Regions from separate parts of the Bifidobacterium intestinale genome, predicted to be linked through region 1. Evidence: riboswitches for the same ligand, from Rfam matches in the RefSeq annotation. Region 1 holds a riboswitch; each other region holds the start of a gene.
The links. Region 1 has a riboswitch for thiamine pyrophosphate ahead of tenA (thiaminase II). Riboswitches for the same ligand answer to the same signal wherever they lie in the genome.

Region 1 (7,789 bases):
ATCCGGCAACATCACCATCAATACCATTCCTGTCGCACGCCAACGCACCAACGGCAATATGCAGTCGCTCAAACGTGCGGACCGTGAGAAACTGCACGCCACCATCGGCTACGTCATGCAACATCCCGAACGTCAGCTTTTCGCCGAAACCGTAGCCGAGGATATCGCCTACGGACCACGCAACCAACATCTTGACGAAACGCAGGTATCCGAACGCGTCAATCAAGCCATGACGCTGCTGCATATCGAGCATCTTGCCGATCGTTCGCCATTCGACCTTTCCGGCGGACAACAACGACTTGCCGCCATAGCGGGCGTCATCGCATGCCAACCGCAGATCCTTATTATGGACGAGCCGACCGCAGGACTTGACGAGGCGGCTACAACCCGCGTGCACGATCTCATCCAAACCCTCCACGCACAAGGCGTCACCGTACTCATCATTTCCCATTCACAAACGGAAATCGACGTGCTCGCAGATCGAGTGATCGCGCTTGATCGCAGACAAAACGGTAATGTCGCTACTCGAAATATCGAAGCCAATGGCACTTCCGAAACGGCAGGTTCGAAGAATCCGCACGCGATTGACTCCGGACGTGCAAAGGGAGACGTCCGTGAAAACCGCAGTTTTATGGAACGGCTTGACCCGCGCGTGAAGATGGTGAGTGCGTTGGCGATCATGTTCTCCGCGTTCGCCATCAGATCCTTCTGGCAGTTGCTTGTGGCCGCACTGCTGACCGGCATGATCGTTGCGATATCAGGCATCGGCGTGAAACAACTGTTCAAATCGGTTCACGTGTTCCTCGCATTGTTCGTGTTCTGCGGACTGCTCAATATATTCTTCGTCCGATCCGGCAACGTTCTTACGAACATCGGGCCGATTCCAATCACCGACGACGGTGTGCGTATCGCCATACTGTACGCCTGCAGATTCGTCGTGGTCATTATCGTCGGAGCGGTATTCCTTGCCACCACCACGCCCACGGCCATCACCGACGCATTCGAAGCGTTGCTCAAACCTTTCGCAAAATTAGGCATGCATGCGCAGGAGATCGCGTTGGTGATGAGCCTCGCATTGCGGTTCCTGCCCACGTTGGGAAGCGAAGCGAAAGCCATTGTGGATGCGCAATCAGTCCGAGGCGGCAGCATTGAAACGGGAACATTCGTGCAGCGGATCAAAGCGATGACCGCCATTATCATTCCGGTATTCGCAGGAGCGATACGCCATGCCGATAATCTCAGCCTTGCACTCGACGCACGATGTTACGAGGAAGGCATCATGCGCACGCACTGGCGAATCATGCGGATCGCCAAACGTGACATCGCCGTAGTCGGTGTGGGTGTGTCGTACATTGCCGCGTTGGCTCTGATCGCTGGACTATGCTGAGCATTATCCACTGGTGTACCGCTATGAGAGCGTCGCATTGCTTGACGTAATTGCAGCGGGGAAGATGGCGGGACCGCGTATGCCCGCGTCGGGGACACTGCTGGCCATCCCGGACGGGCATGGCACTCCATTGATCGCATTGGAAAACGAAATCGCCGAAGAAGCACGTCTGAACACGCGCAGGAACATCGAAAACGGTGTGAACGCCATCAAAGGCGCGGGAGGAGTGATATGCAAGGTTTTACTGCCCTCACGCTACTCTTAAGCAAGCATCATAGATAGGAATGGAACAAGTTATGGCATTAACCAAGAAGCAGGTCAAGCAGTTGCGCGGCCTGGCCACCAAGCTCAATCCGCTCATCCAGGTCGGCAAGAACGATTTGAGCGAAAACGCCATCAAGCAGGCGGACGAGACCATCGAAAAGCGTGAGCTCATCAAATGCTCTGTGCTCGATGGATCCGGACTGACGGCTAAGGAAGCAGGCGAGGGGTTGGCCGAAGAACTGAATGCGGAACTCGTACAGGTTATCGGCAACCGTTTCGTGCTCTATCGCCGCTCCCACCGCGATGACGTGGAGCATATTCGTCTCGTACGCGAATAAAGCGGGAAACTGACGCGACCAAACATAACAGGGCGGGTGCTTTCTGAAAACCAATCAGAAGGCATCCGCCCTATTGCAATGAAAATAAACAATCGGAAGTCAAGAAGACATGCGATGGAGCGGTGTCAGCGCTCCTGATTCCATTCGGACTTCCACGTGTACTGCATGTCGTACGCGCTGGCCCAGAACATGTACTCGTTCTCCACGCCGGTCACGAAAATGTCAATCAGCTCGCGCTTGCGCTCCTCGCTCACGTCGGCTACCAGCTTTTCGATATGATCGAGCAGCCATACGGAATCCTGCCAGAATTCGTCGGTCTTATACATGTCGACCCAGCTTTTGTACGGATTGTCGTCAAGCGTGTCGGCAAACTCGGCGGCAAGACGGTAGCCATAATCCGCATACACCCAGGCGCACGGCAGCACGGCCACAAGAATGTCGAGAATGTCCTTGCCGTAGGCGATGGAAAGGATATTCGACGTGTAGGCGCGCGCGAAGGCCGACTGACGTACATTGTTCATCTGCTCTTCGGTGATGCCATAGCTGGCCAAGTAGGAACGGTGCACTTCGGTCTCCACCTGCAGGGCGCCGTTTTGCACCTTGAGCATGAACGCCATGATTTCAGGGTCGGTGGTTTTAGCCAATCCCAGAGCGTGCACTCTGGCGTAATCGTTCACATAACGAAAATCCTGCAGCAGATAGAAGGCGAAACGTTCGCGTTGCAGTGTACCTTCGCCAAGCTCGCGGATGAACGGCTGCTGGTAGCCTTCCTCCCAAACCAGGTCAGCGGCCTTGCGCATGCGCTGCGCGAACGGCGGAAGATTGTTGCGTTGGATGCCTTTGGTGGCGTCGAACGCATAATCGAAATCGGTTTTTGATGTCACAGCAGTCACTAGACATGCCTCCCTACGCTGGTGTTAGCCATCAGGTTCAAAGGGTTCAGACCTCACTTGGCCCATCTCAACCCGACAAACACGGGTTCCCCTGCATTACGCCGTACATTATGGCAAAGCCGCCCGAAATGTGCAAGGACCTGTTCGCAGAATGGAATCGTGCCGCACGATGCGAACGCCGTCGATGTTCGGTTGAGGGCGAGTGCAAGAATGGAACGCATGACTGAAAAGCAAGTTGCGAAGAACACCATCGGAAAGCTGGCTATCGTCGTGGTGACGTACAAGCGTCAGCAGCTGCTCGCCACCCTGTTCGAGTCCATCGAAAAACTCACTGTGGCGCCGTGGCGCATCATCGTCGTGGACAACGAGCACAGCGACGTGACCCAAGGCATGGTCGACGATTTCCGTGAAGCGGTCACCGCGCAGTGGGGCAATACCATCGCCGACCAGTCGGGCAACGAAAGTCGCGTGGTGTACGCGCCGCAATCCGACAACCTCGGCGGCGCAGGCGGCTTCTCCGCGGGTGTGAAGAAGGCATATGAGCTGGGAGCCGAATGGTTCTGGGTGATGGACGACGATGTGGCCGTGATGCCTGAAGCCATCGAACGACTCGCCAAGTGGACCGGCAGTCATGATGTGATCCAGGGCAGTCGATACGACTATGATGGCGGTCCGTTCTACTGGCAATACGATTTCATCATTCCCCTCGGCATCCCCAATCCGATCGCTCCGGCCGCATTCGGACGCCCCGGCTACCGCGTGATGGATACCCTATGTTTCGAAGGAGGGCTATTCCGCCGCAACATCGTCGAACAGATCGGCTTGCCGGATCCGCGTTTCTTCATCTACTGGGACGACACGATGTACGGCTATCGCGCCAGCAAAGTCACCAACCCGATCGTGGTGCCCGACGTGATTCTGCGCCGCACTCGTGAAATCGGCAATTGGGATATCGCCGGCGTACGCCAGCTCAACTCCACCTCCGACATGAACCGTTACCACATCATGCGTAACCGAGGCTACATGGCGCGCTATTTCATGGCGTTCGGCGATTACCGTCCGCTGATGTTCGGTCTGGGTACGCTGCTGACCGCCGCCAAGGAAGTCATCCGTCTGGTGATGGTGGACCGAGAGCATGTGAAGACCGGCTTGGTGCAGATCGCCAAGGGTTGGTGGGATTCTCGCAAGCTGCTGCATGATCCGGATTGGAAGCCGATGCCGCCGCTCAAGTGATGGGTCGCACCGTTTTCAGACGGTCATTTTCTTACTATTCGCCCCATGTCGATGCGTTGAATTGACATGGGGCGAATCGTTTGCAGAAAAAAAGTTGCAGAATAAATCATTTCATTGCGAAAAATTATGCAATCGTATTCACCATTTGTGCTTTTCCGGCGCGTTTTGGGGCATGGGGCGAGTTACTATGGCGCTTACCGGTTCGATAACACCCACTATGTACCTTGATAGGAGAGGTCGAAGATGATTGAAACTGCACAGGCGTTTGGCGTTGACATTGGTGGCTCTGGCATTAAGGCAGCCCCGGTTAACCTCGAAAAGGGCGAGTTTGCCGAACCGCGTCTGAAGATCCTTACCCCGGAAGTTTCCACCCCGAAGGCCGTTGGTGAAATCGTTCGCCAGCAGCTCGAGCATTTCGAGGTTCCCGAATCCGCTCCGGTTGGCATCGCCTTCCCGGCTCCGATCCACGTGGGTGAGAAGCTCGGCTACATGGCCAATCTGGACCAGTCCTGGGTCGGCGTGGACGTCACCGAAGTGTTCTCCGAAGCTTGCGGCCGTCCGGTCACCGTGGTGAACGACGCTGACGCAGCCGGCCTTGCCGAACAGCAGTTCGGCGCAGCCAAGGGCCAGGACGGTCTGGTTGTCGCCACCACGCTGGGCACCGGTATCGGCACCGCGCTAATCTTCAACGGCGAACTCATTCCGAACACCGAGCTTGGGCATCTGGAACTGCTCAAGGGCAAGGGCGACGCCGAAAAGTATGCGGCATCCTCCATCCGTGAAAAGCTTGATATGGGCTACAAGAAGTGGGCCAAGCGACTGACCAAGTACTATTCCCTGATGGAGTTCTACTTGGATCCGCAGCTGTTCGTCGTCGGCGGCGGCGTGTCCCGCGTGTCCGAGAAGTTCCTGCCGTACATCGACATCAAGACCCCGATCGTTGCAGCCAAGTTGCACAATGAGGCTGGCATCATCGGTGCCGCGTACTACGCAAGCACCAAGCAGAAGTGATTCCGTGAACCATTAAGGTTCCCAACCTTCATATAAGCGAGAGCCGTCCGATTTCATCGTCGGGCGGCTCTCGCCATTTCATTAATGATTGTGAGGCGAAAGCATACCATCTTGCTTGACGCAACGACTTGCGCAACCCAAGGAGTATGGTGGAGACCATGCGTTTTTCCTCCAGAGTCGATATCAGCGAGCCCAATTTCATCGCCAAAGCGGAAGCGGAAGCCAAAACAAACGGCATCACGCTCGGCAAACTCAACGACTCCAATCCAACCAAGCATGCGCTCGCGCCGGAATTTCTGCCAGACATATACGGCGCCGAGCCACGCGGCCAACAGTATGCGCGCGAAGCGCTGGCCGCATTCCTTCAAGGGCAAGGCAATGATGTTGCCGTCGAAGACCTGTACATACTGAGCTCAACGTCCGAAGCGTACTCGTGGCTGATCAAGCTCCTGTGCGATGCCGGCGATGCCGTGCTCGCGCCGAAACCCGGCTATCCGCTCATCGAATCGATTGCACGACTCGAATGCATCGACATGATCGAATACCAGCAGCGATTCGACGGATCCTGGTATATCGACGTGGCCGAGCTTCGCGAAGCACTCGAAAGTGAAGAAGGCGAACGTATCCGAGCACTGGTGCTCATTAACCCCAATAATCCGACTGGCTCATATGTCAAACCATCGGAACGTGAAGCCATCGTGCGGCTTTGCCACGACCATGAGGTGGCCATCATTGCCGACGAAGTGTTCTACGATTACGATCTGGAACCGTTCGACGGCAACGCGCGTCTTGCGGGGGAGAAGGGTGCGTTGACTTTCGCATTGGACGGGTTTTCGAAAACTTTGGCTGCGCCGCATGCCAAAGTCGGTTGGATCCAAGTGTCCGGTCCGGCAGGAGAGGTGGAAGAAGCCAAGCGCCGGCTCGACGTGATCGCCGACGACTATCTGCCGATGAGCGAAATCATCGCCAAACAGATTCCCCTCATGCTGCAGACGGCTCCAGCGCAGACTACGCGCATAAAAAACCGCGTGCAAGCCAATCTCACCGCATTGCATGCCATGCTGGACGCCGACGAAAACGGCATGGTCAGTGTGTTGCGTGCCGAGGGCGGATGGAACGTGCTGTTGCGCGTGCCGAGCGTACTTGACGAGAACGAGTTGGTATTGGACATGATCGAACGCCATGGAATTTCAGGCCAACCCGGTTACTTCTTTGATATGACGTCGAACGGCTATCTTGCGATTTCGCTACTGCCGGAATCCGACGAATTCCGGCATAATGTGCAAGTGGTGCTTGACACCGTCAACACAATGATCGCTTGAATCGTGCCGTTGTGCCGCAATTAACGCCAAAAGCGGCACAACGACGCCATTCGGACAATACGATCGATCGGAATATGAATCAGGCTTTGGAAGCCTCGTATTTGGCTCGGATGAGATCTGTGTAAAAGGCGACAGCCTCATGTGGATCACCGTCGAACACAACCTGATGGTCGTCGACCACCAGTGTGCGGTCGATCGCATATTCCGCACGAGTGATCAGTTCCGTGTCATGCGTGGCGAACACCACTTGCTTGTCGTAACTGAACAAGGCCTTCGCCACATGCGCGGACGCCACCTCATCCAAACCCTTGGTCGGCTCGTCGGCAACAATCACCGCGGGAGAGAAGCTCAATGCGGAAGCGATCGCCAGCAGATGGCGCTTCTCGCTATCCAACGCGGAAGCAGGCTTGCGCGCGACCGCAGCCAAATCAAAATGCGCGAACAGATTGCCGATAATCGCCTGACGTTCGCTTTCCGGCACCTTATGCTTCTTCAACGGCTCATCAATCGCCTCACGAATGGAATCCGCCTTGTAATAACTGTTCGGAATCTCCTCGCGGCGAACACGACCGATCATCGACTCGATACGTTTCAGATCACGCTTCACCGACGGATCGCATACAACGCCATTCGCGCCGATGCGTACCGAACCGGACGTCGCTGTCAACGCGCCATCCAACAACTGCAATAGCGTGGTCTTACCAGAACCATTCAACCCGATCACGGCCACACGCTTGCTTTCCGGAGTGATCGTCAACGACGTCGGCTTCAAACCGACATTGCCATCCTCATACGTGTGGCCAGCCTGGTCGAGTGTGAACGTGACATCATGCGCCACTTCGGGACGCTTGGATGAGAACAACGAATCGAAAAAACCCATGCTGCCCATTCTACGGGCGTGCCGAACCCGCCACATACGAAACGGGGACAGAAACCCAAACCCCTACAAGGAGTTCAGATTCCAGTCCCGTTAAGATTCGCGAATGCCTACGCGTCAGGCGAAATAGAATCCCGAGAAATCGTGCTTGTACACACGATAGATGTATGCGCTGTTCAACGTCATATGGAACTGCACCAACAGATCGCCATCCTCGTCGTACTGGCCGAACAGGCCCTTCATGCCCGAATCGATGAGAATCTGGCCGTTGTCCAATTCCTGTGCGGAACTGACATACGGTGAATACGGCACGTCGAACGACGACACTTCCGTATACGTGCTTGCATTCTCGTCGACCAGATACTTGCGATACTGCGACTCCGCCGTGTCGGAAGACAGTTCGGTCGAGATGCCGTCAATCACCGTCCAGTCAAAATCAGGACGCGTCAGTGAAGTGCCGAAAT
Region 2 (7,789 bases), 240 kb from region 1:
CCTGCTCGTACACCTGTTCCCAGACGCCGGGCGTATTGAAATCGATATTGTTCTCTTCGGCGTTCTTCATCGCCTTCTGCATGGCGAGGAAGTGCTTCGGCACGATGTGCGTGAATCGCTTGGATACATTCTTCCAGTCGGCGAGCAGTCCGGCCGCGAATGCGGAGCCGGTCTCTTCCGCGTGCTGCTTGACCAGGCCGTGCACGATTTCGTCCGACTCACTGTCGAGCGGTTCGAACAGCAGTGCGCCGTTGGTGGCGGCTGCCGGGTTGACCTGCTTCATGTCGAGATCGAGCACGTACACGTGACCGCCGGAGAAGCCTGCGCCGAGGTTACGTCCCGTGGGACCGAGAATCACGACGGTGCCGCCAGTCATGTATTCGCATCCGTGGTCACCGACGCCTTCCACCACGAAGGTGGCGCCGCCGTTGCGTACGCCAAAGCGTTCGCCGGCGCGTCCCGCCACGAACATCTGGCCAGAGGTGGCGCCGAAACCGGTGACATTGCCTGCAATCACGTTCTCATGCGGATCAAAGGTGATGCCCGCTTCCGGACGCACGACCATGCGGCCTCCGGACAAGCCCTTGCCTGCGTAGTCGTTGACTTCGCCGTATATGCGGATGGTTTCGCCGCGTGGGATGAACGCGCCGATGGACTGGCCGCCCGCACCGTGGAAGGTCATGTCGATGGTGTCGTCCGGCAGACCTTCCTCGCCGTAGCGCTTGGTGATCTCGTAGCCGACCATGGTGCCAAGCGTACGGTACACGTTGCGGATTGGCATCTCGATGCGCACCGGCTCCTTCTTCTCAAGGGCTGGCTGCGCAAGCTCGATGAGCTTGTTGTCGAGCGCCTTGTCGAGCTCGTGGTTCTGCTCGATGGTCTGATGCAGGATGGTTCCCGGAACCGGTCCCGGCTGCATCAGCACGTTGCTCAAATCGATGCCGTCGGACTTCCAACGCTTGATCGCTTCGTTCTGATCGAGGCATTCGACATGGCCGACAGCCTCCTCCAAGGTGCGGAAGCCAAGCTGTGCGAGCAGTTCGCGCACTTCTTCGGCAATGAACATGAAGAAGTTGATAACGTGCTCCGGCTTGCCCTTGAAGCGTGCGCGCAGTTCGGGATCCTGGGTGGCGATGCCCTGCGGGCAGGTGTTCTTCTGGCAGGCGCGCATCATGACGCAGCCTTCGACGATCAATGCGGCGGTGGCGAAGCCGAATTCCTCGGCGCCAAGCAGGGCTGCGATCACCACGTCGCGTCCGGTCTTGAGCTCGCCGTCGCACTGCACGGTGATGCGCGAACGCAGGCCGTTGAGCACGAGCGTCTGCTGGGTTTCGGACAGGCCGATCTCCCATGGGGTGCCGGCGTGCTTGATGGCGTTGAGCGGAGCCGCGCCGGTGCCGCCGTCGTAGCCGGAGATCAGCACCACGTCGGCATGGCACTTGGCCACGCCGGCGGCGATGGTGCCGACGCCGAATTCGGAGACGAGCTTGACGTGCACGCGAGCCTTCGGATTCGCCATCTTCGCATCGTTGATCAGCTGCTTCAGATCCTCGATGGAATAGATGTCGTGGTGCGGCGGCGGGGAGATGAGCTCTACGCCCGGGGTCGCGTGACGCACCTTGGCGATCCACGGCGGGACCTTGGCTCCCGGAAGGTGGCCACCCTCACCCGGCTTGGCGCCTTGGGCGAGCTTGATCTGCAAATCAGTGGCGTGCACGAGGTAATCGCTGGTCACGCCGAAGCGCGCCGATGCGATCTGCTTGATCTTGCTGTAGCGCAGCGGATCGTTGATGCGATCCTCGGATTCGCCACCTTCGCCGGAGTTAGAACGTGCACCGATGGTGTTCATCGCGATAGCGAGGGTCTCATGCGCTTCCTGGGAGATGGATCCGTAGCTCATGGCGCCGGTGGAGAAACGCTTGACGATCTCGCTGGCCGGCTCGACCTCGCTGATGTCGATCGGCTTGCGGTCGGACTTGAACTTCATCAGTCCGCGCAGCGTCATCAGACGGTTGGAGGTGTCGTTGATGTGCGCCGAATACTTCTTGAACATGTCGTAATCACCGCGCTGGGTGGACTGCTGCAGCAGGAAGATGGCCTCAGGATCATTGAGGTGATCCTCGCCGGTGCGGCGCCACTTGTACTCGCCGCCGGTGCGCAGGTTGCGGTGCGGACGGGCGGTCCACTGCGACGGGTAGGCCACACGGTGACGAATGGCAACCTCTTCGGCCAGTTCGTCGAGTCCGACGCCGCCGACGCGGGAGGTGGTGCCGGTGAAGTATTTGTCGATGACGTCCTTGTTCAGGCCGATGGCTTCGAACAACTGCGCGCCACGGTAGCTCATGATGGTGGAGACGCCCATCTTGGCCATGATCTTGAGCACGCCGGTGGACAGCGCGTTGGTCAGGTTCTTCACTGCGGTTTCGGCATCGACGTTGAGATACCCATTGCGGGACAGGTCTTCGACGGATTCGAACGCCAGATACGGGTTGACTGCTGCCGCGCCGTAGGCGATCAGCAGAGCGACATGGTGGATTTCGCGCACATCGCCGGCCTCCACGACCATGGAGATCTGGGTACGCGTGTGTCTGCGCAGCAGGTGGTGCTGCACCGCGGAAGTGAGCAGCAGTGATGGAATCGGTCCCCACGTGTAGTTGGATTCACGGTCGGAGAGCACAAGGAAGTTGGACCCGTTTGCGATGGCCTCATCGACTTCCTGGAAGATTTCCTCAAGACGTTCCTTCAGTGCCTTACCGCCGCCTGCGACCTGATAAAGACCCTTGACGACGAACGGCTTGTAGTAGCCGCCGAGGATCTTGGCGCGGTCGAGGCGCTTGAGCTGCGCCATTTCGTCGGAGTTGAGCACCGGCAACGGAATGAGGATCTTCTTGGCGTGCAGTTCGGAATCGGCCAGCAGGTTCGGCTCGGGACCGATGGCGGATTCGAGGCAGGTCACGATCTTTTCGCGTTCCCAGTCGAGCGGCGGGTTGGTAACCTGCGCGAACTTCTGGGTGAAGTAGTCGAACAGCATGCGGCTGCGGGAAGAGAGCGCGGCCATAGGCGCGTCGTTGCCCATGGATCCGAGCGGTTCCTTACCGGTGTTGGCCATCGGGGCGAGCAGCAGCTTCAGGTCCTCTTCGGTGTAGCCGAAGGCGCGCTGACGGCGCTGCACGGACTGACCGGAGTGGTTGACGTGCTCGCGCTTGGGCAGCTGGCTCATCTCGACGGTGTTGCCTTCGACCCACTGGCGGTACGGATGCTGGGCAGCGAGGTTCTTCTTGATTTCTTCGTCGGGGATGATGCGGCCTTCATCGGTGTCGACGAGGAACATCTTGCCCGGCTCCAAGCGGCCCTTGGACACGATGTGCTCCTCGGCGTTCTCCGGAAGCACGCCGGTTTCGGAGGCGAGCACGATGTAACCGTCGTCGGTGAGCTGCCAGCGGCCGGGGCGGAAGCCGTTGCGGTCGAGCAACGCGCCGACCTGAGTGCCGTCGGTGAAGATGATGTGCGCGGGGCCGTCCCACGGTTCGATCAGTGTGTTGTTGTATTCGTAGAACGCCCTAACGTCGGGATCGAGCTGGTCGTTCTTCTCCCATGCCGGCGGCAACATCATGGAGATGGCATGCGGCATGGAACGTCCGGACAGGTGCAGCAGTTCGAGGCATTCGTCGAACGTGCCGGAGTCGGAGTAGCCCGGGGTCGCGATTGGCAGCAACGGCTTGAATTCGCCAAGCAGTTCGGAGCTCAGGCGGCCTTCTCGCGCGGACAGCCAGTTACGGTTACCCTGGATGGTGTTGATCTCGCCGTTGTGAGCCAGCTGGCGGAACGGCTGTGCGAGCGGCCAGCTCGGGAACGTGTTGGTGGAGAAACGGGAGTGCACGATGGCGATCTTCGCCTTCATGCGCTCATCGGAAAGGTCCAGGAAGAAGGGTTTGAGCTGCATGGTGGTGAGCATGCCCTTGTAGGTGATGGTGCGTGCGGAAAGGGACGCGAAGTAGATGCCCACCTCGTGTTCCACACGCTTGCGGATGCGGAACGTCTTGCGGTCCAGTTCGATGCCGGCGAGCTGCCCTTCGGGGTCGGCCACGACCAGCGTCTTGAACGCGGGCATGCTGGCGAGCGCCTGCAGTCCGAGTCCGTCCGGGTTGGTGGGTACGACGCGCCATGCGAGTACTTCGAGGCCTTCTTCGCGCACGATTTTGGCGATGGCCTGTTCTTGTTGGCCGGAGGTGGCGATGTCTCGGTCGAGGAACGCGATGCCGGCGGCGTAGTGGCCTTCTTCGGGTAGTTCGACGCCTGCGGTGGCGCGCATGAATTCGTCGGGCATGCTCATGAGGATGCCCGCGCCGTCGCCGGTGTTTTCTTCGGCGCCGACCGCGCCACGGTGGTTGAGGTTGACGAGCACTTCAATGGCGTCGTCGACGATTTTGCGTTCGGGGCGCTTGTTGAGGGTGGTGACCATACCCACGCCGCAGGCGTCATGCTCGGCGCCGGGATCGTACATACCTTGGGAATCATGGATCGTGAGATCTAACGGGGTGTGGAAAGTCACCGAAACCACCTTCAATGTTTTTGGGCAAGAAAAGTCTTGCGGTTCTTTAATGCGCGGTTTAGAATAGCGCGCCTTTGTGTCGTGGATATTTCCGTGTCCATATAACGAATACCCAGAAAAGTCAAGGTACATTTTCTTGAGGAAATGTGGAGAATTCACAACGCACTGGGCTCTCATGCCAACTCATCCAAGTATCGACGCATGCCGTTATGCTGGTTGCCTGTCCGAATAGCACAGGGGGAGTCGATATGTGGCTGAGACGGGCTTTGCCCGGACCCTCATACCTGATCAGGGTAATGCCTGCGTAGGAATGTCACGAACAGTGCGCACATGCGTTCCCCTGTGTCGGCGATCATAGACTGGTCGCCCCCGTAAGGAAGAGAGGGAATTGGCATGTCTGCCATGTCGCAACCGTCCGTTCAGAGCGGATCCGATTCGAAGAAGCTCACTCCAAAGAACGTTTTGCTGGGCTTGCAGCATGTGTTGGTGTCTAATGTGTGGCTTGATCCGGTATTTGTGGCCGGTGCCATTGGGTTGCCGTTGGCCTTGTCTTCGAATATGGTGAACGCCATTTTCATCGTGTCCGGTTTGGTCACGTTGATTCAGGCCACGAAATTGGTGCGTCTGCCGATTGTGCAAGGTCCGTCTGCCGCGTTTGACGCGTTGATGATTGCCGCTGGTACCGCCGGTTCGTTGGCTGCGGCTGGCACGTCGATTTTTGTTAGTTCGCTGATTTTTCTGGTGTTGTGTCTGACTCGTGTGATTGAGAAGATGCGTTTTCTATTTGCGCCGATGGTTTCCGGCGTGATTATTTTTCTGGTGGGCGTTTCGCTGTCGAGTTTCACATTGAGTGAGTTTCTTGGCGGCGCTCCCGGCGATGACGAGTTCGCTGATCCGAAGACGCTGGCCGTGTCTGTGGTGACTTGCGTGTTGGTGGTGGTGCTTTCCCAGTTCGGCAAAGGCATGGTCAGGGCGCTTTCCTATTTGATTGCGCTGGTTGTCGGCACTTCGCTCTCCATAGTGTTTGGCATGGCGGATTTTTCCGGGGTTGCGTCCAAGCCTTGGTTCGGTCTTCCTCAGATCATGCCATATGGCGGTTTTGATTTTGATGCTGCGGTTTTTGTACCGTTCTTCATCGCATATATGGTTGCGATTATGGAAGCGCTTGGCGTGTATCAGGCGGCCAGCGAGATTCAAGGCGTCAAGCTTGAGGATCGCCAGGTTCGTTATGGTTTGTCCGGCGAAGCGGCTGGTTCCGCTATTTCTTCGCTGATCGGTGGCTTCACCACTACCGCATATCCACAGAATGTCGCTTTACTGAAGGTTACGGATGAGGGCAAGTCCCACACACGCGTGCCGGTGATCATCGCCGGTGTGGTGTTTGTGGCACTTGGTTTCGTGCCGAAAGCCGGCGCGATGTTGTCGCTGATTCCCTCCCCTGTAATCGGCGGCATTTTCCTTCCGGCTGCAGCGAGCCTGATCAGTACGGGCTTCAATACACTGCGCAAGGCAGAGCCGGACGACCGATCCCAAGTAGTCATCGGCTTGTCACTGCTGTTGGGTATCGCGTTGCCGAACGCATTGAGCGGTCTTGAGGGCGGCGCTCACGTGTTCTTCTCTAATTCGATTCTGGTCGGCGCGTTCTGCGTGGTGATTCTCAAAGCGTTGCTGATCGATTTGCCGAATCTAATCAATCGTCGCAAAACAGGCGTGGGCAACAACGGGGATCAGGCACAAGCTTGATTCATGGCCAACCGTTACCGAAATTCAACATAGGAAAGGAACATTGCATCATGACATCGATGTCGCTAAACACTGAAGCGCAGCAGGTCAAGGCAGATGTGCTTGAGTTCATCGAAAAATACGGATGCGAAACCGCGCCGGATGAGGCGTTCGACGCACTCGCACGACAGATTTTCGCTTTTCAGTACGCTCATAACATGCAGTATCACGCGTATTGCATGTCTCGCAGGGTGACTCCGCAGACGTTGTCCAGCTGGATGGATATTCCACCGATGCCGGTGGATGGGTTCAAGATGCTGACGCTCACTTCGGTTCCCGAGACGGAGTGCGAGGCCGTGTTTATGACCAGCGGCACCACGCATCCTGGCCAGCGTGGACGCAACTATCATCCTGATCTTGAGGTGTGGGACGCTTCGATGATCGGCCCGTTCCGTCATTTCATCATGCCGGACCGCGAGCGTATACGCATCGCAGTGCTCTCCCCCGCTTGGGAGATGAATCATAATGGTTCGTTGGCCCGTTATCTGACGCGTGCGGTGGAGCGGTGCGGTAGCGAGGGCAGCGGCTTCTTCTTCCATGAGGATGGCTTGGACTTCGCGGGCGTGGAGAGATTCCTCAATCAGGCGGTGGCCGATGGCGAGCCGGTGATGCTGATGGGTGCCTCGTCCGCATACCTGTATCTGCTTGACTATCTTGCCAAGCAGGGCAAGACCTATGCGTTGGCGAAGGATTCGCGTGTGTTCGATACCGGTGGATTCAAGAGCACAAAAACCGATATGACGGTCGATGACCTGTATGCGAGGTTCTCTGAAGTGTTCGGCGTCGCGCGCACGCACTGTGTGAACATGTATGGTATGACGGAGTTGAGTTCACAGATTTACGATCAGAATCTGCTGTCGTACTATACGGATGGCTCGTCGAATTATTTGAAGGCCACGCCGTCGTGGGTTCGTTCCGTGTTTCTCGATCCGGCGACCCTCATGCCTGTTCCCGACGGCAAGCAGGGTGTGATCGCGCATTACGATTTGGCGAATTGGAATTCCTGCCTGGCGATTTTGACGGAGGATCTTGGCGTGCGCACCGCTTCCGGTTACGAACTCAATGGTCGTGCGAAGGGTGCGGAGGCACGTGGCTGCTCCATCGCCGTCGATGAGGTGATGGCGGCGAACGCATGAGCGTCATCGATGTTTTCCATGCGCCGCGCGGTTTCGTGTTTCAGGATTTCGAAACGCGCGACATCATCACCGATCATGGTGAGGTCACGTTACGATATCCGGTGCTCACTGCGGAGATAATCCGTGATTTGTGCGGGACGGTACGTCGTAATCGGCTGCAGGCACTGTCGGCATATTCCGTCGAACGCATTGTGGATGTTATCGGTAAGGCTGTGGCATTGTGGACGGATCCCGATTATGAGGGACGTCTGCTTGCCGAATCGTTGATTCCCTCCATTACCGGCTATGATCCGACGATGACGCGCATCGAGTTGAAACG
Region 3 (7,789 bases), on a different contig from region 1:
ACGCTGGGGACCTTCAAAGCCGAACGGACGGGTAACCACCGCAATGGTCAACGCACCCTGCTGGTGTGCGGCACGAGCTACGATCGGGCTTGCGCCGGTACCGGTGCCACCACCCTCACCGCAGGTCACGAACACCATATCGGCGCCCTTGAGCGATTCCTCGATATCAGACTGATGATCCTGAGCGGCTTTAGCGCCCTTCTCCGGGTCGGCACCGGCGCCAAGACCACGGCTGGTGGCATCGTTCAAGGAGATCTTGACATCAGCGTCGGAACGCATCAGATCCTTCGCGTCGGTATTGATCGCAATAAATTCAACACTTTGAAGACCCTCGGCAATCATGCGATTGACGGCATTACCGCCAGCTCCACCAACACCGACAACCTTGATATTCGTCTTGTCGTTGAAATTGTCAGTCTGGGCAATCTCGCTCACCATAGTCTCCTGTCACTCGCGTTTACGCACAACTTTATCGCAGACACGCCGTAATACGCGCGCTTTTCGCCGTGTGTAACGACGTTTTTTCACTTTTTATTGCTAACGTGTTCATTTCGCCTCAGATGTACCCTCTTTCGGCGCCCCACACGATTTAACCACATCAGCATGTCATGTTCAATAACTGGCATCCATAGGATCATCGCCGAACAGCGCCTGACGTTCATCATGCGTCGTTTCCCGTGATTCCAACCATCCGTAAGGCAAATGCACTTTCTTTGCGAAGCGCACGCGCCCCCTTGGCTTGTCGACCACTCGTTCGGGGAAACGGGTGTCGGGATCCAGCTTGCCTATTTCGGTTCTGACATCCTCAAGATTTTCACATTCCATGAAAGCGCGACGGGTGGAGCCTCCAACGGGGAATCCCTTGAGATACCACGCGATATGCTTACGCAGATCATGCACGGCCATCTGCTCGTCGCCATCATAAAATTCGGTCAACAGTTCCGCATGGCGTTCAACCACACGGCACACGTCTCCCAATGTAGGGTCGACACGCTTGTCGCTGCCGGCGAACGCGTTCTTGATATCGGCAAACAGCCACGGCCTGCCTTGACAGCCACGGCCGATCGCAACACCAGCGCAACCGGTTTCGGCAACCATGGCAAGCGCATCGTTCGCACCCCAAATGTCACCGTTGCCGAACACTGGAATATCTAGCGCTTCGACCAGTTCACCGATTCTGCTCCAGTCGGAATGCCCACCGTAATATTCGGCGGTGGTACGCGCATGCAGGGTAACGGCCCTGCAACCTTCCTCCTGCGCGATATGCCCGGCTTCAAGGAACGTCTCATGCTCGTGGTCGATGCCGACACGAATCTTCGCCGTAACAGGCACATTGGCCGCATCACAGACCTTGACCACGCGTTGGATAATCTCACGGAACAGATCCGTCTTCCACGGCAACGCCGAACCGCCGCCACGCCTGGTCACTTTGGGTACGGGGCATCCGAAATTCAGATCGACGTGGTCGGCCATGTTTTCGTCGATGACGATTTTCGCAGCCTGTTCCACGATTGCTGGATTCACGCCATACAGTTGCAGCGAGCGAATCTTCTCGCTTGGAGCGAAATGACACAACCGCAATGCTTTGGGATTGCGGGCAACCAACGCGCGCGCGGTGATCATTTCAGCTACGTACAGACCGTCAGGCCCGTAGCTTTCGCAAATCACGCGGAACGGCCAGTTGGTCACTCCCGCCATAGGCGAAAGCACCACCGGCGTCTCAACATGCACCGACCCTAAATCAACAGGCTTAATAACCGGAGGAACCGACGGCCTCACCGCGTCGGTACGCGGGTCGAGCACGTCGGATTCCTCGTAAGCAGTCACAATGCTATCTGGCATAAGAACGCTATGGTAACCAGTAACCAGTTTTAGTACAAGCCACCGGCTTCGGCGATCTTGACGGACTCAGGCCAAGCCTCGCCGCCCATCTCGACCGGTACCTGCGGGTAGCGCACATGCTTCTCGCCAATGCGTGCAGACACGTAATCGGCCACCTTGTCGAGTGCGACGCGCTCCTGCTGCATGGTGTCACGTTCACGAATGGTGACGGCCTGATCGTCGAGCGTATCGAAGTCGACGGTGATGCACAGCGGGGTGCCGATTTCGTCTTCGCGACGGTAGCGACGACCGATCGCACCGGCCTCGTCGTAGTCGATCATCCAATCGTGCTGACGCAGGTCGGCTGCCAGATCATGTGCCACGGTCTGCAGCTCCGGCTTCTTGCTCAACGGCAGCACTGCGGCCTTGACCGGAGCCAGGCGCGGATCAAGACGAAGCACGGTACGCTTGTCGACGCCGCCCTTGGTGTTCGGCGCCTCGTCAACGTCGTAAGCATCAACAAGGAAGGCCATGAGAGAGCGGGTCAGGCCTGCGGCCGGCTCGATGACGTACGGCACGTACTTTTCGCCGGTGGCCTGGTTGAAGTAGCTCAGGTCCTCGCCGGAATGCTTGGCATGTGCAGAAAGGTCGAAGTCAGTACGGTTGGCCACACCTTCGAGTTCACCCCAATCGGATCCTTGGAAGCCGAACTTGTATTCAATGTCGACGGTACGCTTCGAATAGTGGGCCAGCTTCTCCTTCGGATGCTCATAGTGGCGCAGGTTCTCCGGTTTCACGCCAAGATCGATGTACCACTGGGTGCGTGCGTCGATCCAGTACTGGTGCCATTCCTCATCGGTACCCGGAGCCACGAAGAATTCCATTTCCATCTGTTCGAACTCGCGGGTACGGAAGATGAAGTTGCCCGGGGTGATTTCATTACGGAAGGACTTGCCCATGTTGGCGATGCCGAACGGCGGCTTGGAACGAGAAGAGGTCATCACGTTCTTGAAGTCCACGAAAATGCCCTGCGCGGTTTCCGGACGCAGGTAGTGCAGCGAATTCTCGTCTTCGACCGGTCCGAGGTGGGTGCGCAGCATCATGTTGAAGTCGCGCGGTTCAGTCCAGTTGCCACGGGTGCCACAATCCGGGCACACAATATCCTTGAGACCGTTTTCCGGCAGCTTGTCGCCATGCTTTTCGGCATAGGATTCCTCAAGCTTATCCGCACGGTGGCGCTTGTGGCAGTTGAGGCATTCGATCAGCGGATCGTTGAACACGGACACGTGGCCGGAAGCCACCCACACAGCCGGCGGAAGAATAATGGACGTGTCAACGCCCACCACGTCGCCACGGGTGACGACCATGGAACGCCACCATTCGCGCTTGATATTGTCTTTCAGCGCAACGCCGAGCGGACCGTAATCCCACGCGGAACGGGTTCCACCGTAGATTTCACCGGCGGGGAAAACAAAGCCACGACGCTTGGCGAGGGATACGACTTCATCGAGTTTGGATACAGCCACAATGCACCTTCTGGTTTGAACGGTTTGGGGTCTTTACAAGCGCAAAGCCTACCTTCACGCGGTGACAGAACGCCACCCAATTGGGTCGTATCTCGCCTGCGTATGGCAGATTCCACATCTCGACATGAGGTTTCTCGCTTATATATGGTAGGTCAAATAGTCAAACCGGCCATTTTCACACCCCCGATATGGCTTTTCTTCGGAGAGGACTGCCATATATAAGCGAGAAGCCTCCGTACAAACCCCATACACATATTTACATATCCATGGTTTAGCAGAATCTAAACAACAATAACTATGTAATTATCTGCTGTTTAAGCTGGATCATAACCACAGATGTGAATCACCTCGAGCAAGGCATCCACGTCAGTAGTACAGTGTCAGGGCCTTTGTATAGGTTGGATACGTTATGTACATGCAGGGGGGCTTCCGACGAAAGTGGGAGCTGAGATAGGCGAATGCCTGACCCTTTGAACCTGTTGGTTAGGACCAACGTAGGGAGCAGACAATGAGCGATAACTCGTTTTCGGCAACGTTGCGTGAACAGATTGCACAGGCAGTCAACAACGTACGAACGACCACGCCTTTGGCGCAGTCGTTCACCAATTTCGTCACGATGAATCTTGTGGCCAACGCGCAGCTTGCCGCCGGAGGCACTGCCGCCATGAGCTTTCTACCGGACGATGTAATCGACACCGCGGAAATCGCAGGATCGAACTACATCAATGTGGGCACGTTGCTGCCGTTCTTCAAAGATGCGCTGCCGGAAATCGCCTACAAACTACACAAGAACGGCAAGACGTGGGTGCTTGACCCGGTCGCCGCGGGCATCGGAAAAACCCGTACCGCCGTTCTCGAATCGTTCCGCACCTATCCGCCGACCATCGTGCGCGGCAATGCGAGCGAGATCATCGCACTCGATGCGATGTGGGGTCTTGCACAAAACGATTCCACCGTTCCCGGCACGCGTCCGGCAGGCGCGGAGGCTGTGGACGAGGTCGATGCAGCTGTTGACGCAGCCAAACGAGTGGCTCGTCATCTTGCCAAACACTCCCCCACCGGTGCTGGTGCGGTGGCCGTTTCCGGAGCGGTCGATCTGGTGACCAACGGCGAGCATGTGTTCCGTCTGCCAGGCGGCAGCGCGATGATGACGAAGATCACCGGCGCCGGCTGCTCACTTGGCGGCGTTACCGCAACATACTTGGCCGTAGCGGAACCGTTGGTAGCTGCGATTTCCGCTTCACTGCTGTACAACAGGGCTTCCGAAATCGCCGAAGCGAAATCTTCAGGCCCGGGGTCCTTCCAAGTAGCGCTGCTTGACGCGCTTTGGAACGTCACAGCCGAGGAAGTCGCCGCCTCCGAAATCATCGTCGACTAGACTTTGCCGAACCCTGCACACTATGCGGCATGTTATGCAGGGTTCGGCAATTGCGTATGCGGAGTATTTCAAAACTTCAGATCACAAGTAAGCAAGAGCAAGTAAGGAGTCATTCATGACCAGCACATTGCCACCGGTATTGAGCATCGCGGGATCGGATTCCTCCGGTGGTGCCGGCATTCAGGCGGATTTGAAAACCATGATCGCCAATGGCGTGTTCGGCATGACCGCCATCGCTGCACTGACCGCGCAGAACACCACAGGCGTGACTATGGTCACGAACACTCCTCCGGAAATGCTCGCCGCGCAAATCGACGCAGTATTTGAAGATATTCCGCCGGTCGCCGTGAAGATTGGCATGGTGTCGAGCGTGGAGCTCATCAACGTGATCGCCGACCGTCTGATTGCGCATGGTGCCACGAATATTGTGCTTGATCCGGTAATGGTGGCAACGTCCGGCGCGAAGCTTATCGAAGATGACGCGATTGCGGCACTGACTTCCAAGCTGTTCCCGCTGGCCACCGTCATCACGCCGAATATGCCGGAAACCCAGGCGCTGTGCGAGCTGGCCGTCGAACAGGGTGCCGACGCGATCGACTACGAGAATGGCGAGAGCATCTCCAGCGAGAACGACATGGTGACTGCAGGCCATATGCTCGCCGGCCATTTCGGCTGCGCGGTGCTCGTCAAGGGCGGTCATGGTACGCAGGATGCCAGTGATGTGCTCGTTGAGCCGAACGGTAAAGTCACTTGGTTCCGCGCGCGTCGTATCAACAATCCGAACACGCATGGCACCGGATGCACGCTGTCTTCGGCGATCGCGTCGCATCTGGCGCTTGGCGAAACATTGCCGGAAGCCGTCGACAGGGCAAAACTGTATCTGACGGGAGCCCTGGAGGCACAGCTTGACCTCGGTCACGGATCCGGACCGATGGATCACGCTTGGAAATGGCGCTGACAGCCAAATTCGCACCATCCAATCCAAGCCATATCAAGTCGATAGGAACGCAACGAAAGGAACGAACATGACCCTTGATCGCAATGCGGAAAAGCAGGAAGTGCCGATCAATCCGGAAACAGGCAAGCCGTATATCAACACGCTTGCCGCAGTCGCCATTTCCCCCGCTGGAGCAAGCCCTGAAAAGTCCACGTACGTGGCGCAGGCGGTCGACGTGATCCGCCAATCCGGATTGCCGAGCGAAACCAACGCCATGTTCACCAACATCGAAGGCGATATCGACGACGTGCTCAAGGTGATTCGTGACGCCACCCTGAAGCTGGCTGGCCAAGGCTATCGCACCGACGTGGTGATCCGTCTCGATATTCGTCCGGGTTTCGAAGGTCAGATTCACGCCAAGCAGGCGCTTGTGGATGAAATCCTGTCGGAATAAATCCGGCAATAGACTGTTATATCGTCGTAAAAAAAAAATCGAAAAGCGCGTCATCTATAAGAAATGGCGCGCTTTTCTTATTGATTCAGGTATAGTGTAGCGATCATGACTACGATGAAGGAAATTGCCGAAGCGGCAGGGGTGTCCATTTCCACCGTTTCCTTGGTACTTAACGGCAGAGATGAGGGACGTGTGAAAGCCCCGTTGGCCGCACTCATACGTGAGAAGGCTGACGAACTCGGCTACACGGTCAATCCTCTGGCGCGCAGCCTACGCACTTGCCGCACACGAATTCTCGGCTTCATCAGCGAGGAAGTCGCCACCACCCCGTATGCAGGCGGCATCATTCTGGGTGCGCAGGATGCGGCAAGCACCTACGGGTATATGATCATCACGGTCAGCACCGATGGCAAGGCAAGCGAAGAGAATGAAATCGCCACATTGAAACGGTATGGCGTGGATGGTTTCTTCTATTCGAAGATGTCGAACCGCATTGCAACCGTGCCCGCATCCCTCGACGATTATCCGGTGGTGATGGTGGATGCCACCGATGCCGACAACCAGATCCCCAGCATCGAGCCAGACGAATTCCAAATCGCCTACGATGCCACAAAACGGCTGATTCAAGCCGATTGCGAGAGGATCGCCTATATCGGATGTTCGGAAAACATGATTGCGCAGGATGGTCGTTTTGCCGGATATCAGGCAGCGTTGCAGGATTCCGGTTTTACCTACGATCCTTCGTTGGTATGCAATGTACTCAATAATGGCCCGGCGTTGCGTGCCGTCGACAAGCTGTTCGACGAACGCAATCCCGACGGTTTCTTCTGCTTCAACGATGCGCGCGCGTGGTATGTGTACGAATGCGCGGCACGCCGTGGACTGACTGTCGGCAAGGATATTTCCATCGTTGGCGTCGACAACCACCGCGTGTTTGCCGAAACGCTGGAACCGCAGTTGACTACAGTGGAGCTGCCCCACTATGAGATGGGTTATTGGGCCGCCTGCAAGCTGATTTCGCTGATCGAACGCAAGCCCGTCGACTGCTCATTCTGGCCGAGCACCACCGCTACCCTACCACCGTTGGATTCGCCGATCCCCGCGAAAATTCATTGCGCGCTGATAGAAAAGGGTTCAGTCCGAAGCTGATTTCCTTGATTTGAGATCATGCAAGAAGGTCTTTCGACATGTCTGTTACGACACGCCGAAAGGCCTTCTTTTTTACACCCAGTTTCGACTTAATTTCAAGGCTTCTGAAAAACGTTGGAATTATTGACGTCAATCGATTGACGTCAATCGTTTGATGTATTATTATTTAACCATGTTCATCCACTTGGCATGGCAGCCGGGCGGATGACGGCACAACACAGTATCGGCACACAACCGAGATGCTGCACGGCAGCGGCATAAACAAAGAGAAATAGAGAAACAACAACAACATGACAAACAACACTCGATCTGCGTGGAAGAATCCTTCCTACCTGCAGAGCTCCTTCGGCATCTTCATGTTCTTCTGCTCGTGGGGCATCTGGTGGTCCTTCTTCTCCCGCTGGCTTACCGACCCGACCCACGGTCTGGGCATGACCTCCGCCGAGCAGGGCCAGATTTACTCCATCAACTCCCTGGCAACCCTGGTCATCATGTTCGCTTACGGCGCCATCCAGGATCAGCTG
Region 4 (7,789 bases), 220 kb from region 1:
TTGCATCCCCAATTGGCATGCAACGGCGGTTCGATATAGGCGTCCTCGCCGAATTCGCCAAGCAGTTGGCGTGCAATTTCGATACGTTGCGTCATTTGACTGGGGCGGGTCGCGTTAAAGTCGTACAGTAGTTCCATCTGTTCCTGCTGCGCTTTGATCATCTCTTCGTCATCGCAGGCATAGATCAATCCGGAATTCATAGTGTCAAGCACTCGTTGCGGCACAGTCATGGCAGCCTCCTTGCAGTCATTCACACTCGTTGCGATTATATACGAACTCAACGCAACTCATGCCGTGATTCCGCATGCCTTTCGCAATCCTCTGCACAATCATCGTCTGCGGCTAGCGAAATATTTCGCATGTTCGGCGGTGTGACCGTAAGTGCCATTGAACTCCCAATCACCACATCAAAACATCGCCAGTTAACCTGTTGCAGCCTTGGCTTCCGACACGATCAGCGGGCAGCCAAAATTTGCCAACGTGATTTGGTAAGGATATTCACATGCTCGACACGCACCTCATGCATAAGAGGCACCGACACCTCATCGCACGTGTGATGATAGACAAAACCAACCTTTTCCTGCACCCGCTTCGACTTCAGATTGCCATCATAATAACCGCACCAAATCGCACTCATACCAAGATCAACAAAACCATGACGGATAATCTCCCTAGCTGCCTCCGGCATATAACCCCTCCCCCAGAAAGGCTTGCCCAACCAGTAACCCAACTCACACTCATCATCACGATCCGTCATACCCGTATGACCATTAAGCTTTAACTCAATCGAGCCAATGGGGTTATTGCTGCCGCGCTCGCAAATCGCGCAGCATTCCTTGCCATTGAGCACATGACGAATCGTATTGAGACTTTCTTCTTTCGATCGGTGTGCGGGCCAGCCCGCGATAGGTCCGATATCCGGATCTTTCGCATAGACGTACAAGCTTTCCGCATCTGTTTCAGTCCAAGCCCTCAATGTCAGCCGTTCCGTCTCCAACATGTAGTCAACCTCTTTCATACGCAATGCATTGAACTGAGGTATAGCTTAGCCTGCAAGGAGAGTTTTGCCATGAGATGCGCGGTGGGGCGTGATACGGATGAAGACGATGCATGCGAAAGTGACGACGGGTCTGACTCACCTATGGGCTTCGGCGAAAGGCTACGTCCAGTGCAGGGCGTAGGTTCGTAGCCAACACCTAAAGCAGGGGGGCTCCTCAACGGAGCTGAGATAGGCGAATGCCTGACCCTTTGAACCTGTTGGTTAACACCATCGTAGGGAGCGAAGAATGAGCGTCATCGTGCACACGCATTTCCAGCGTCAATCGGCATCCGTAAAAGTCAACGCAACAGACGCGTCGGCAAAACAACCTGCATCGCGAAATCATCAAGCGTAATTTCGCTTTCTATCCCGTGTATCCAAGAATACGAGGCATGTCAGCGTATCCATTTACTGACGGAATCAAATTTTCCCAACCCAAAACAGCATAATCAAGGGGGAATCATGAACAATTATCCGTATGCGTCGATGCGAGACAGCTTCGACCTGAGCGCCTATTTTGTGGTAGGCCCACAGGATTGCAAAGGTCGACCGATCACCGACGTCATCGATGACGCATTGCGCGGGGGCGCAAGCTTTATCCAACTGCGCGCCAAAGACGCCGACGCGAAGGACCTTACCGACATGGCGCGTGATATCGCGCAAATCATCGAAGACAACAACAAGTCAGATTCCGTGGCATTCGTGATCGACGACCGCGTGGATGTGGTCTGGCAGGCCCGCAGCAAAGGCATCAAGGTTGACGGCGTGCACATCGGACAGACCGATATGGAACCGCGTGAAGCCCGCACGCTGCTCGGCGAAGACGCCATCGTGGGATTGTCGGCGGAGACAGAAAGCCTGGTCAGACTCATCAACGAATTGCCCAATGGCTGCATCGACTATATCGGTGCGGCGCCGCTGCATGTTTCCGTCACCAAGCCGGAAGCGTCCGTAGGCGGCAATGACGGTTCCGGTCGCACGCTTGACAAAGAGCAGATCAACACCATTTGTTCAGCCAGTGGTTTTCCGGTAGTGGTAGGCGGTGGCGTGACCGCAGATGATATGGAAATGCTGGCGCGTTCAAAGGCGGCAGGCTGGTTCGTGGTGTCCGCGATTGCAGGAGCCGATGATCCGGAAGCCACAACCCGCGATATGGTAACGCGTTGGAAAGCCGTACGTGGCGACACGAAGCACGGATACGCACCGCGCATGAAAGCCCAGAACACAGCGGAAATCAGCCCTAGCAACGCAGCCGACGGCGCATCCGGTGAAAAGAAGTTCACCAATGCGAAGGAAGCCAAGGCCGCATCCAAGCTCGCCAAGCAGCAGCGCGTCGACATTGCCGCACGCGATTCCAAACAGCGCGACAAAGCGCATATCCGCAAAACCACGCCGGTACATTTCGAAAACGAATTCGGCTCCTACGATCTGGAAGTGCCATACACCGAAATCAAACTGTCTGACACTCCTGGCGTCGGACCGAACGCGCCATTCAAGGACTACAACACCGAAGGACCGAAATGCGATCCGAAAGAGGGACTCGCTCCCCTGCGTTTGGATTGGATTCTTGACCGCGGTGACGTCGAAGAATACGAGGGACGTCGACGCAATCTGGAAGATGACGGCAAACGCGCCATCAAGCGTGGCAAGGCTTCCAAGGAATGGCGCGGCCGCCAGCATAAGCCGATGAAGGCCAAGGATCATCCGGTGACGCAAATGTGGTACGCGCGCCACAACATCATCACGCCGGAAATGCGCTATGTAGCGGAACGCGAGCATTGCAGCGTGGAACTGGTGCGCAGCGAACTGGCCGCAGGACGTGCCGTCATGCCTTGCAATATCAACCATCCTGAGGCTGAGCCCATGATCATCGGCTCGAAGTTCCTTACCAAGCTCAACGCCAATATGGGCAATTCGGCGGTCACTTCGTCTATTGACGAGGAGGTGGAGAAGCTCACGTGGGCCACCAAGTGGGGTGCTGACACCGTAATGGATCTGTCTACCGGCAACGACATTCACACTACGCGTGAATGGATTCTACGCAACTCCCCCGTGCCGATCGGCACCGTGCCAATGTATCAGGCACTCGAAAAGGTGGAGGATGACGCTTCCAAGCTCAGCTGGGAACTGTTCCGCGACACGGTGATCGAGCAGTGCGAGCAGGGTGTGGACTATATGACGATTCATGCCGGTGTGCTGCTGCGTTTCGTGCCATTGACGGCGAACCGCATGACGGGCATCGTTTCGCGTGGCGGTTCGATTATGGCTGAATGGTGTTTGCAGCATCATCAGGAAAGCTTCCTGTATACGCATTTCGACGAATTGTGTGAAATCTTCGCCAAATACGATGTGGCGTTCTCACTGGGTGATGGACTTCGTCCGGGATCGCTTGCCGATGCGAACGATGCGGCACAGTTCGCCGAACTGATGACTTTGGGCGAGCTTACCCAGCGCGCATGGGAACACGACGTGCAGGTGATGATCGAAGGACCTGGCCATATTCCGTTCGACACCGTGCGCATGAACATCGAAATGGAGAAGGCGATCTGCAAGGATGCGCCGTTCTATACGCTTGGACCGCTCACCACTGACACCGCTCCCGGCTACGACCACATCACGTCGGCGATCGGCGGTGTGGAAATCGCCCGCTATGGCACTGCAATGCTGTGTTATGTGACGCCGAAGGAACATCTTGGATTGCCGAACAAGGACGATGTGAAGCAAGGTGTGATCGCATACAAGATCGCCTGCCATGCGGCTGATATCGCCAAGCATCATCCGCATGCCATCGACCGTGACAATGCCATAAGCAAGGCACGCTTCGAATTCCGTTGGCTTGACCAGTTCAACCTGAGCTACGATCCGGACACCGCCATCGCGTTCCATGATGATACTTTGCCGGCCGAGCCTGCGAAAATGGCGCATTTCTGTTCGATGTGCGGTCCGAAGTTCTGCTCCATGGCCATCAGTCAGAATATTCGCAAAAAGTTCGGCAATGCCGAATCACAAGAGAAGCTTGTGGCCGACGCACAAACCATTGCCGCCGGCATGCAGGAAATGAGCGAGCGTTTCCGCGAACAGGGAGGCCATCTGTATCAGTAGGCTGATCAGCAAGCCGAATCGGTAAGGCTGAACGGTAATCGGTTGCAATAAGCGGGATTGTCAGCTTTTTAAGAAGGCCGGCAATCCCGCTTATTCGATTATTGACATTGACATGCTGCCGGCACTGTTGTTGATTCGCTGCGGTCGGCAGTCCACTATCCAGACAAGAGGGTATAAGCACTCCCCCACGGTCAGCACATGGCTCTAACCTGAGTTTATGACTCTTCTTCAGCTGAAATATATTGTGAAAATCGTGGAATGCGGTTCCATGAACGAAGCCTCGCACGAATTATACGTGTCACAGCCCGCGTTGAGCTCGTCTGTGAAGGAACTCGAAAACGAGCTTGGCATCGAAATCTTCACCCGCTCGTCGCAAGGCATCGCCTTGACCGTGGACGGAGCGGAATTCCTCACCTACGCGCGCCAGGTGCTCGATCAGGCGTCACTGCTCGAAGAACGTTACAAGAACGCGAAGCCACGCAAGCAGCTGTGCTCCGTGTCCACACAGCATTACATATTCGCCGTCGAAGCGTTCGTGGAAATGATCAACTCCATCAAATCCGACGAATACGAGTTCACCATTCGTGAGACGCGCACCAAAGACATCATCAACCAAGTGGCGAACATGCTTTCCGAAATCGGCATCATCTACCTGTCCGATTTCAATAAAGACGTGATCGGCAAGATGTTGCGTGAAAAGCATTTGGAATTCCATCCACTGTTCCGTGCTCCATTGCATGTGTTCATTTCGCGCAACAATCCGCTGGCTGGCAAGAAAAAAGTCACGATGGACGACTTGAAGCCGTTCCCGTTCATCCAGTACGAGCAGGGCGAGGAAGGCAGCTTCTTCTTCGCCGAAGAGGCGGTCTGGCCGGAATACTCCCCCAAGCAGATCAACGTGACCGACCGTGCGACGATTCTGAACTTCATCATCGGTCTGAACGGCTACACCGTGTGCACCGGCATTGACAACGGCGATCTCAACAATGAGAAAATCGTGACCGTGCCGCTTGACACCGATGAGACCATGTTGGTCGGCTGGATCACGAACGAGCGCGCGAAGCTGTCGAAGGCCGCGGAAAACTATTTGGAGAAGCTCAAGTCGGTGGTGACCGACCATGGATACAATCTTATCGACTGAATGCACTGATCGACCGGATGCACTCTGATATGAGATATGAAAAGTGCCTCACACCGATGCTTTCGATTGGTGCGAGGCACTTTTTTATGTGCTCGACTATAGGATTCGCCTATACGATTCACCTATAGAATTCAGGCGCCATACTGCTCCAGATAGGCGTCGGCAGCAGCCTTGATCTCGTCGGTCACGTACGCGGTACCGTCAGCGGTTTCGATATGCTGTCCGGCCTCGAAGATCTCACGCACGTTGGCGATGGCGAACACCGGGAAGCCGAACTCTGCTTCGACGGCCTTCACCGCGGACGTGTCGGAATTCTTGGTCTTTTCCATACGATCCACGGAAAGCACCAAGCCGACAACCTCAACATTCGCTTCGGCCTTGAGCTTGGGAATGACCTCGCGTACTGCGGTGCCTGCGGTCATCACATCGTCGACGAGCAGCACCTTCATGCCGTCGGTCAGCTGGGTGCCGACCATCATGCCGCCGTCGCCATGATCCTTCTTCTCCTTGCGGTCGAAGGTGTAGCCGACTTCCATACCGTGGTCGGAAGTCAGAGCGATCGCGGTGGAGACGCCCAGCGGAATGCCCTTGTAGGCAGGACCGAAAATGGTGTCGATGTCGTTCGGCAGATTGCCTGCTTCGATTTCCGCAGCGATCTTCTCCGCGTAGAAGGCGCCGAGCGTGGCGATCTTACGTCCGTCGTTGAATGCGCCGGCATTGATGAAATACGGTGACTTGCGGCCGGACTTAAGCGTGAACTCGCCGAATTTCAGCGCCTGTGCGTCCAGCAGGAACTTGGTAAAACGGTGGTCGAGGGATTCAGTCATGTCATGCTCCTTTGATGAATGATCGAGGTCAGCGCCAAGTTTCGCCCTTGGCAAGCTTGTCTGCGAGTTCGGGACGTGCGTCGAGCAGATCGTCAAGTTCACGGGCCACACGCAATGGTGCGGTCGGTTCGAACAGCGCGGCCGCGCCGACTTCCACGGCGTTCGCTCCGGCATACAGGTATTCGAGCGCCTTCTCGCCGGAATCGACGCCGCCGATGCCGATGATCGGAATGTCTGGCAATGCGGAACGGGTCTTCCACACGGCCACGAGACCCATCGGCAGCACGGCCGGTCCGGAAACACCGCCGGTCACATGGTCGATGATCGGCTCGCCGGTACGAATGTTGATGCGCATGCCGAGCAGCGTGTTGATCATGCTCAGCGCGTCGGCGCCGCTTTCCACGGCCGCGCGGGCAGGCACGGTGATGTCGGTGACGTTCGGCGTAAGCTTGACGATCATCTTCTTATCGGTGAGCTTGCGCAGTCGGGTGATCAGACGGCTCAATGCCACCGGATCTGTGCCGACGCTCATGCCTCCGGCTGACACATTCGGGCAGCTCACGTTGATTTCCAGCATATCTGCAGGAGAATCGTTCAGCTTGGATACGACTTCGATATAGTCGTCATCGCAGTGGCCGGCCACATTGGCGATGACCGTGGCGTTGATGGCTTTGAGCTTGGGCAGGTCGTCTTCCAGATAATGATCCACGCCCGGGTTCTGCAGTCCGACCGCGTTGATGTTGCTGGATGGGCCTTCGGCGGTACGGACGCCGGGATTGCCCTCCCACGGCACCGGAGAGACTCCCTTGGTGGTGACCGCGCCCAGTTGGCTCACATCGTAGAACCAGCGAACCGCCGCATACTGGAAGGTGCCGGAAGCCGTGGCGACCGGATTCTTCCACGGCACGCCCGCCACCTGCGTGGGATGCTTCCATTCGTACGGGCCGTACAGGTTCTCATGCTGGGTATTGTCGCTCATCTCATTCACCCCATCCCAAACGTTCGCGAGTAAAGACCGGACCGTCGGAGCAGACCTTCAAACGTCCATCCAATGTGTCGACCGTGCACAGCACGCATGTGCCATAGCCGCAGCCCATGCGCTGTTCCAAGCTCAGCTGGCATGCCATGTCACGCTTTGCAGCCCATGCGGCCACGGCCTTCATCATCGGTAGAGGACCGCAGGTCAGGATCACCGGCTTGAGCTCGCCACCAAGCAGTTCGCCTTCGATGCGATCAAGCAGGGTGATCACATTGCCTTCGCTCTCGTCGATGCTGTACACCTTGTCGGCATACTTGCCCACGTATTCGTCACCGAAATGCACGTTACGGTAGCCGAACACCGCAGTGCTGGCCGCGCCTTCGACACCGGCGATATGCTGCGCCGCGCATACGAGCGGAGGCACACCCAAGCCGCCGGCAACCAGCACATAATTGGCGGGCTCCTTGGTTTTGAACGAATTGCCGAGCGGACCCATCACACGAATGGTGTCCCCCGGCTTCAGCTGTGCGAATTCGGCGGTACCTTTGCCCACCACGGCGAATATGAGGCTGACTTCATCGCCGTTGGTTTCGCACACGCCGAACGGACGCGGCATCAGCTTGCTTGGATCATTGGAATATACGTCGACGAACTGCGCCGGTCTGGCATGGCTGGCGATGTATTCGTCACGGAACGTCAAA

Region 2: linked by a shared signal. The riboswitch ahead of NBH13_RS01350 (solute carrier family 23 protein) and the one ahead of tenA (thiaminase II) in region 1 are both predicted to bind thiamine pyrophosphate.
Region 3: linked by a shared signal. The riboswitch ahead of thiM (hydroxyethylthiazole kinase) and the one ahead of tenA (thiaminase II) in region 1 are both predicted to bind thiamine pyrophosphate.
Region 4: linked by a shared signal. The riboswitch ahead of thiC (phosphomethylpyrimidine synthase ThiC) and the one ahead of tenA (thiaminase II) in region 1 are both predicted to bind thiamine pyrophosphate.

Annotation. Positions count from the first base shown of each region.
Region 1 covers NZ_JAMOKR010000001.1:74,244-82,032, forward strand. Annotated here, with positions in the region: gene NBH13_RS00255 (energy-coupling factor transporter ATPase) at 1-1,387, shown strand, start outside; gene NBH13_RS00260 (hypothetical protein) at 1,467-1,652, shown strand; gene NBH13_RS00265 (YhbY family RNA-binding protein) at 1,684-1,989, shown strand; gene tenA (thiaminase II) at 2,115-2,789, opposite strand; TPP riboswitch at 2,875-2,985, opposite strand; gene NBH13_RS00275 (glycosyltransferase family 2 protein) at 3,102-4,115, shown strand; gene ppgK (polyphosphate--glucose phosphotransferase) at 4,359-5,126, shown strand; gene NBH13_RS00285 (pyridoxal phosphate-dependent aminotransferase) at 5,285-6,448, shown strand; gene NBH13_RS00290 (ATP-binding cassette domain-containing protein) at 6,528-7,328, opposite strand; gene NBH13_RS00295 (aryl-sulfate sulfotransferase) at 7,443-7,789, opposite strand, start outside.
Region 2 covers NZ_JAMOKR010000001.1:318,483-326,271, forward strand. Annotated here, with positions in the region: gene gltB (glutamate synthase large subunit) at 1-4,552, opposite strand, end outside; TPP riboswitch at 4,779-4,880, shown strand; gene NBH13_RS01350 (solute carrier family 23 protein) at 4,946-6,295, shown strand; gene NBH13_RS01355 (LuxE/PaaK family acyltransferase) at 6,355-7,470, shown strand; gene NBH13_RS01360 (acyl-CoA reductase) at 7,467-7,789, shown strand, end outside.
Region 3 covers NZ_JAMOKR010000004.1:167,592-175,380, forward strand. Annotated here, with positions in the region: gene ftsZ (cell division protein FtsZ) at 1-438, opposite strand, end outside; gene dusB (tRNA dihydrouridine synthase DusB) at 613-1,842, opposite strand; gene NBH13_RS06665 (glycine--tRNA ligase) at 1,872-3,347, opposite strand; TPP riboswitch at 3,757-3,865, shown strand; gene thiM (hydroxyethylthiazole kinase) at 3,856-4,725, shown strand; gene thiD (bifunctional hydroxymethylpyrimidine kinase/phosphomethylpyrimidine kinase) at 4,841-5,683, shown strand; gene NBH13_RS06680 (thiamine-binding protein) at 5,751-6,116, shown strand; gene NBH13_RS06685 (LacI family DNA-binding transcriptional regulator) at 6,222-7,265, shown strand; gene NBH13_RS06690 (MFS transporter) at 7,556-7,789, shown strand, end outside.
Region 4 covers NZ_JAMOKR010000001.1:293,479-301,267, forward strand. Annotated here, with positions in the region: gene NBH13_RS01245 (sugar O-acetyltransferase) at 1-230, opposite strand, end outside; gene NBH13_RS01250 (GNAT family N-acetyltransferase) at 455-1,018, opposite strand; TPP riboswitch at 1,194-1,296, shown strand; gene thiC (phosphomethylpyrimidine synthase ThiC) at 1,499-4,141, shown strand; gene NBH13_RS01260 (LysR family transcriptional regulator) at 4,359-5,282, shown strand; gene pyrE (orotate phosphoribosyltransferase) at 5,414-6,109, opposite strand; gene NBH13_RS01270 (dihydroorotate dehydrogenase) at 6,138-7,088, opposite strand; gene NBH13_RS01275 (dihydroorotate dehydrogenase electron transfer subunit) at 7,090-7,789, opposite strand, start outside.